Regions from separate parts of the Paenibacillus sp. FSL H8-0332 genome, predicted to be linked through region 2. Evidence: riboswitches for the same ligand, from Rfam matches in the RefSeq annotation. Region 2 holds a riboswitch; the other holds the start of a gene.
What was found. Region 2 has a riboswitch for glycine ahead of NST43_RS30190 (amino acid permease). Riboswitches for the same ligand answer to the same signal wherever they lie in the genome.

Region 1: linked by a shared signal. The riboswitch ahead of gcvT (glycine cleavage system aminomethyltransferase GcvT) and the one ahead of NST43_RS30190 (amino acid permease) in region 2 are both predicted to bind glycine.

The regions. Positions count from the first base shown of each region.
Region 1 covers NZ_CP150145.1:6,473,389-6,477,393, reverse strand. Annotated here, with positions in the region: gene gcvPA (aminomethyl-transferring glycine dehydrogenase subunit GcvPA) at 1-222, opposite strand, end outside; gene gcvT (glycine cleavage system aminomethyltransferase GcvT) at 219-1,343, opposite strand; glycine riboswitch at 1,528-1,625, opposite strand; gene gcvH (glycine cleavage system protein GcvH) at 1,810-2,202, shown strand; gene NST43_RS28190 (hypothetical protein) at 2,303-2,935, opposite strand; gene NST43_RS28185 (flagellar motor protein MotB) at 3,020-3,895, opposite strand; gene NST43_RS28180 (flagellar motor protein) at 3,892-4,005, opposite strand, start outside.
Region 2 covers NZ_CP150145.1:6,930,999-6,935,003, reverse strand. Annotated here, with positions in the region: gene NST43_RS30200 (carbohydrate ABC transporter permease) at 1-22, opposite strand, end outside; gene NST43_RS30195 (ABC transporter permease subunit) at 38-991, opposite strand; glycine riboswitch at 1,268-1,347, shown strand; gene NST43_RS30190 (amino acid permease) at 1,483-2,859, shown strand; gene NST43_RS30185 (YafY family protein) at 2,894-3,841, shown strand; gene NST43_RS30180 (DinB family protein) at 3,911-4,005, shown strand, end outside.

The DNA of each region.
Region 1 (4,005 bases), 460 kb from region 2:
GAGGAAGCTGGTGTGGGTGTCGAAGTCGGCATTCTTGTCAGCCAGGCCCTTCATATGGCGAAGCAGTGCGTATTCGTCCAGGGCGCCGGACATCGGCATTGTCCCCTGATAGCGGACAGACTGCGGAATATCGGCGAACAGCTCATCGATGGACTGGATGCCTACGGTTTCCATCATTTCTGCGCGGTCTTGCTCAGTCATAGGCAGATAGCGGTGCTTCATTGCGGCTTCACTCCTTGGCTTCTTTTGTAGAATGGGGCTTTGATGACGGCAGCCTTGAGCTGCTTGCCGCGAATCTCCACGTACACCTCAGTGCCAAGCTCCGTATAGGCAGCGTCCAGCAGAGCAAGTCCGAGGTTCCGCTTCAGGGTCGGAGACTGGGTGCCAGTCGTTACTTCACCGATCTTCACGCCGTCCGCGTACACGGGATAGTGGGAGCGGGGAATGCCGCGGTCGATCATCTCCAGGCCCACAAGACGCCGGGGCAGACCGGCTTCCTTCTGCTTCAGCAGGGCATCGCGGCCGATGAAATCCCCTGCATCCAGCTTCACGAAGAACTGGACACCGGCTTCAAGCGGCGTAATCTCAGCCGATAGCTCCTGGCCGTACAGCGGCAGCTTGGACTCGAAGCGCAGCGTATCGCGTGCGCCGAGTCCGGCAGGCGTCAGGCCATGCGGAGCGCCCGCAGCCAGCAGGCCGTTCCAGAGTGCTGCTGCTGTATCTGCGGGAGCATACAGCTCGAAGCCGTCTTCGCCGGTATATCCGGTACGGGAGAGCAGGACGGTGACGCCGCAGACTTCAGCGTGTTCGATGAAGTGAAAAGGCTTGAGTTCCGGTAGAGGAGCCTTCGTCACCTTGGCAAGAATGGTCTCAGCCAGCGGTCCCTGCAAGGCGAGCAGCAGGGTCTCATCCGAAATGTTCTTCAGATTGACCCCGCTGAACTCAGCGGTGAGATGCTCCTGCAGCCACTGGAAGTCTTTGTCGATGTTGGACGCATTGACGACGAGCATGTAACGCTCCTCGCCCAGCCGGTACACGAGCAGATCGTCCACCACTCCGCCGCTTGGGTAGAGCATCAGGGTGTACTGCGCTGCGCCGTCTTCCAGGCGGCTGACATCATTCGTGGTCATTCGTTGGAGGAAGGACTCAGCGCCGCTCCCGGTAACCATGAATTCCCCCATGTGGGAGACATCGAACAGTCCGGCCCGTTCACGGACAGCTTCATGCTCCTTCACAATGCCTGTGAACTGCACCGGCAGCTCCCAGCCGCCGAAATCAATACATCTGGACTCCGCATAAGCGGCATAGAGGTCATAAAAAGGCGTTCTTCTCAAAGACTCCATCTTGTCACTCCCTTGGTCTGATTACATACGAAAAAGGACAGGCGAAAGCCATTATGCACGTATGCATAAATGGACTTTCGCTCTGTCCTTGGTACCTGAGAGTTACCCTGCCGTACAGCGCAGGTTTCCCCGTTGGTGATCCGTGAAGCCTGCGGCGCAGGTAACCGGATGCTCTCCAGAGATGCGTCCGGCAAAGGTCCTTTTGCCTGAGAGATTCACCCATCCCGGGCTTACTCCTTCGGCGCTGTCTTCCTGTGAGACAGTCTCTCCCTATGCCATCATTCGCAAACGATATGATATTCTACTGACTCCATTAAACCGGGTAACCCTCCATACTGTCAATCAAAAAACGTCAAAAAGTTGACAAATTAAATTTTACTGTCAGTTATATTGACATTAGGCAAGGCAATAAATTAGGCTATAACTAAATTTAGAACTCCAAATGTGGAAAAGAGGCGGCTTGTAAATGAGTGAAGTGCTGGACAACCTGGTATACAGCGAAGAGCATGAATGGGCACAGCAGGGTGAGGGACGCGTAGTACGTGTAGGGATTACGGATCATGCGCAGCATCTGCTGGGCGATATCGTGTTTGTAGAATTCCCGGAAGTGGGCGCGGCGATCTCCGCAGGCGACAGCGTGGGCAGTATCGAATCTGTGAAGACCGTATCGGAGCTATATTCACCCGTATCCGGTAAGGTAACCAAGATCAACGATGCGCTGGAGGCCAGCCCGGAGCTGATCAACGATCAGCCTTACGGAGACGGTTGGATTTTTGAGCTGGAGCTGGATGTAGAGTTCGCTGAGGCAGTAACCGGTCTGCTGGATGCGGCTGCGTACAAGGAACTGGTTGGGGAATAAAAGTTAGCGTATTTGCAAAAACGGCTGTTAATACGACAGACTTCTCTTTATTACATTAGATGTTACTAATGTGAGAGGTCTGTCTTTTTGCGTCTGTATATCATTCCGGAAACCCAAGCAGACCGGGATAAAGGCCCGGAGCCAGCTGCCACAGCAGGGGCAGAAGAGCCAGACCCGCAATGGAAAATACAGAGCACAGCAGCAGGAAACGGTATCTTTTTCGCGGACGGGTGGCGGGCTTGAGCACGAAATAATACACTCCGGCTGAATAAAACGGGAAAAGCACAGCGGCCGACATCCCCATACAAACGATAAATGTCGCTTCCCCGGCAGAACTGGGGATCATGGCTTCCGGGTTATAGACCGGATTGACTTGTAAAAAGAGGAGAAGAAACGTCGAATACGCGCTCAGCAGAAGCAGGGGGAAACAGCGGATACGCCCATTCCCGGACAAGCCGTAGAGCATCCACCAGACCCCGAACCAAGCCAGGGCGAAGAGAGCTCCGGCAATAAGGTAATCAACGCCAATTGCAATCAGCTTGTCCAGCGGATAGACGCGGGCCAGATCTCCCCAGAAGTAACGGGAGGAGAAGAACTGCATGAAGGCGGCAAAAAATCCGACGAAGAGGGTAAGCATCCCCTGGGCAATAATGATCATGATCAGCGAAACTGCCAGCCGTAAAAACCTGAAAAACCCTGCGGCCTCCGGCGCCGCTCCGTTTGTATCCTGCATAGCGGTCTATCTCCTTATATTAGCAAATGGATATATGCTTCTGCCGCCTGCCGGTATTTGAGCGGATCCGCTCGCGGTTACGTGCTATTCTTCCTCCTGCAGCTGCCGCAGAACAATGAGTTCAACCCGGCGGTTCCGCTGTTTTCCCTCGGCGCTTGTATTATCGTAGGCGGGCTGGGTATCGGCATAACCCGCGTACTGGAAGGTATCAGGGCTTAGCCCCTCTTTGTCCAGAAAAAAGCGCAGGACGGACAGCGCCCGGGCGCCCGATAGCTCCCAGTTGTCTTTGTACACTGAGCCTGGCGTCACGGGAACATTGTCGGTGTGGCCTTCGATGCTGATGGTGGCGCCGATGCCGCGGAACAGGCCGGAGAGCTGGCGCAGTGCAGGGAACGCAGGAGATTTCAACTCAGCCTTACCCGCATCGAACAGGAACCGGTCACTCAGCGTGATGGCAATGCCCTGCGGCTTATCGGCAACAAAAATCTGCTCACCCAGGTTATTCTCCTCCACGTATTGGGTGATAACCCCCATAAGCGCAGCCAGCTTCGCTTCCTGTTCCCGAAAAGCAAGCTCACGCGCTGACGGCTGGTGCCCAGCCCCATCTCCTGTTTGTCCGGTTGCATTCAGCCCGTCCGCATTCGCGGAGCCTGTAGCAGAAGGACCGCCAGCGGTTCCGCCGTCTTCATTAGGACCCTTCGAAACGTCTGTCCCTGTGATTCCCGGATGGCCCTCCAGCACGCCGCTTCCACCCTCCAGTACTGCACTTCTGCTCTTGAAGGTATCCGATAAGGAGCCGCTGACGATGGCATATTTCTGCGAATCCAGGCTGCTCATGGCATACAGAATCACGAAGAAAATAAGCAGAAGCGTGATCAGATCCGCGTAGGTAATCATCCAGCGGTCCCGGCTCTCCTTGCCTGCGGCGGCGCGGCGCTGCCGGCGGTTTCTTTGTCTCATAGCGGGTCCCCCGGACTGGTGCTGCTGCGTTTAGGGGCGTCTGCCAGGAAGGGGGCCAGCTTTTGCCGGACGAGATGCGGGTGATCCCCGTTCTGCAGGGACAGAATGCC
Region 2 (4,005 bases):
TGGTTCGGGATGCAGTAGTCATTAGAATCCTCCGTTTCTAGAAAAGAGCCGTATCGCGGTTCAGCTTGCGGGCCAGAGCGTTCGCGCCTATGACCAGGAAGAAGCCGACGATGGACTGATAGAAGTTCGCCGCTGAGGACATCCCCAGGTCGTTGAGCTGGATCAGGCCCCGGTAGACATAGGTGTCGATGACGTCCGTAGTCGAGCGCAGCGCACCGGAGTCCAGGGTCACATGGTAGAACAGCCCGAAGTCAGAGCGGAAGATGCCGCCCATGTTAAGAATCGTGAGAATCACCATGATCGGCGTAAGCAGCGGCAGGGTAATCTTGGTGATCTGCTTCCATTTGCTGGCCCCGTCCATCACCGCAGCCTCATACAATTCTTCGCTGATGCCGGTGATGGCTGCAAGGTAGATGACACTGCCGATCCCGATAGAATGCCACATCTTGGTGATCCACAGAATGTAAGGCCATGCGTTAGGATGCATATAAGCGTTCACCGAGGAGTAGCCGAACATTGGCAGAATATGCTTGACCAGGAAGCCGTACTCCGGGTGCAGGAAGGCATAGACGATGAAGCTGACCACGACCATGGACAGGAAGTTCGGCATAATCATCACGGTCTGGAAGAACTTCGAAGCCAGCTTGCTTCGCACCTCATTGATTGCAATGGCCAGCGAGACGGAGAGAATAAGGCCTGAGATAATGAAGACCACATTGTACCCCACGGTGTTGATGGTTACCCGCAGAGCATCGGAGGTGGCGAAGAGGAACCGGAAGTTATCGAGCCCGGCCCAGGGACTGCCCATAATGCCGTCAATGTAGTTGATGTTCTTGAATGCGATGAATAATCCGAACATCGGAATATAGCAGTTGATGAAAAAGATAATCGATGTGGGCAGCAGCATCAGCAGCAGCACCCGGTATCGCACGATATTGTGCAGCAGACGGCCGAAACGGCCCTGGTGCGGTGTCGCTAGCTTGGTGTTCATAGCTTGTGGTGCAGGATTTGCCATAAGTTCTAACCTCACTCTACTTGTTCTGGATGAATTTATTATAGTAGAGCGGAGGAACGGAATTCTCTCTTGCAAATGACCCTGTTTATTCAAAAATGACTTCATTGGGCAAAACTCCTGCTAAGCATTGAGACTTTTTTCACAGATGATTGCTCACATTGCAAGTAGTATGTTAGAATATCGGAATGCATTAACGCATCACCAATTTAATACAGTACAAGAGCTATGATTGCTATGGATCACACTATAGCAGGAGCAGCTTCTGGAGAGACTGCGGAGTGCCGCAGCGCCGAAGGGTTCACAATCTCAGGCAGAAGGACAGAAGAGTACCGGATTTGTTTTTTGCCGTGCGGATTAGCTGCCGCTGCAGAAGCTTATTTGGAACTTCTTATGAACCGGGAGATTGGATGACATCCAGTCTCTTTTTTGCGTATTTTCAGCGTTGTATACATTAAGGGGGAACAGAAATGGCACAGACAGAATTAAAGCGGGAGCTGGCGAACCGGCATGTACAGCTTATCGCTATCGGAGGAACGATCGGCACAGGATTATTCTTGGGCTCAGGCAAGGCGATTCAGCAGGCCGGCCCTTCCATTATGCTCACGTATCTGATCGTGGGGATTGCCGTGTTTTTTGTGATGCGGGCGCTGGGGGAGCTGCTGCTCTCGAAGGCGGGGTATCAATCTTTTACAGACATTGCTGAGGATTACTTGGGGCCGCGCGCGGCGTACATTACGGGCTGGACCTATTGGTTCTGCTGGATTATGACGGCGATGGCCGATGTGATTGCGGTGGGCGTCTATGTGCAGTACTGGTTCGATATTCCGCAGTGGGTGCCGGCCGTGATCTGCCTGATCATTCTGCTTGGGCTCAATCTGCTCACGGTCAAAAGCTTCGGCGAACTCGAATTCTGGTTTGCTCTGATCAAGGTGGTTACGATTCTGGCTCTGATCGGCCTGGGGATTGTCCTGCTGGTGACCCAGTTCAAGACGGATGCAGGCTCAGTGTCGGTCCGCAATCTCTGGGAGCACGGGGGCGTGTTCCCGAACGGGGTGAAGGGCTTCTTATTTTCCTTCCAGATGGTGGTGTTCGCTTATGTCGGCGTGGAATTGGTGGGGGTATCGGCAGCGGAGACGGCTAATCCGGAGAAAAACATCCCGTCCGCGATCAACAAAATTCCGCTGCGGATTCTGTTCTTCTATGTAGGCGCGCTCTTCGTGCTGCTGTGCATTAACCCCTGGACCCAGCTTAGCGCGGCTGAAAGTCCGTTCGTGCGCACCTTCAGTCTGGTCGGGATTCCGGTTGCTGCGGGGATTATCAATTTCGTGGTCTTAACCTCGGCGGCCTCCGCCTGCAACAGCGGGATGTTCTCGACCAGCCGGATTCTCTACAATCTGAGCAGACGGAATCAGGCCTCCCCTCAGCTCGGCAAGCTGAACCGGAATCATGTACCTGCGAATTCCCTATTCATTTCTACTATAGTGATCTCTGCCGGGGCACTGCTCAGCAAGCTCATTCCGGGTCAGGCCTTCGGCATTGTGACTACGATCAGCGCCATTTGCTTCATCTGGGTCTGGGGTGTTGTGCTGGTCTGCCATATCAAGTACAAAAGGAACCGCCCGGACTTACATGCCACTTCCAAATTCAAAGCGCCATTCACCCCGGTGATGAACTATGCCGTCCTGACGCTGTTTGCTGCCATTCTTGTGATCATGCTCTTTGCCGATGAGACCCGTCCGGCGCTGCTGTTCACTCCGTTCTGGTTCATTCTGCTGTTCGTTCTGTACTCCATCAGAAGCCGTAAGGAGAAAAGTGATCAGGAAATCAGTATAATCAATACATAAACTGATTTCAGAATGAAGAGGGTGCAGCCGCCGCATGAACAAGACAGACCGCATGTTAGCCATCGTACTGGAGCTGCAGCGCAAAGGGGTCGTACGGGCAGAGGATCTGGCGTCCGTCTTCGAGACTAGCGTAAGAACCATCTACCGCGATATCCAAGCGCTTAGTGAAGCTGGAGTGCCGGTGGTAGGAGCTACAGGTCAGGGATATTCGCTGGTAAAAGGGTATTTTCTGCCCCCGGTCAGCTTCACGGCGGAGGAGGCAGTGACCCTGCTGATCGGAACGGATTTCGTGGAGCAGCGGTTCGATACGGAGTATGGTAAACGGGCCTCTGCAGCAGGCAGGAAGATTGAAGCGATTCTGCCGGATGATGTCAAGGAGCTTGCCGCCCGGCTCCGCCAGAGCATCCTGCTGCTGAGTACCAGTAAAGATAAGCTGCAAGGACAGGAGAAGGAGTACATGGAGCAGATCCGCCGCGCGATTCTGGAGCAGCGGAAGATCAGCTTCGGGTATACGAAGGGCAGACAGGAAGCTGACGGAAGTCACCGGAGTGTCCGAACGGCCTCGCCGTATGGACTAGTCCTGAACAGAGGCGCCTGGACCCTGGTCGCCTGGTGCGGACTGCGGCAGGAGATCCGTCATTTCCGGTTATCCAGAATGAGCGGGCTTACCGTTCTGGATGACAGGTTTCAGGCGCCTGCGGATTTCGATCTGCATGAGTACCAGCCGGAGGATGACCGCCATGTACGCGTGCGCATTTTGGTTCAGCCGGAGATCGCGGGCAAGGCGGCTGAATCGGGTAACTTTTATCTGGAGGCAGTGGAGGACCAGGCTGACGGCAGACTTATGACCTTTCGCGTGCGCCAGCCCGAGGACCTGCTGCAATGGGTGCTTGGCTGGGGAGCAGGGGCGGTTGTCCTGGAGCCGGAAGCCTTGCGGAAGCTTGTGCGGGCGGAAGCGGCGGGAATGATGGAACGCTACTGACATAACGTTGTCAGGAGCGGTTGTGTATACTCAGGGCAGACCGAAGAATAAAGGAGCTGCCTGAATATTATGAATAAGAATCTTATAGAAGCCTTAGAGCAGTTTGAGAAGACTGCGAATCACTATCTTATGGAATTAGATACCTTAAGTATGGAGCAGCTGCT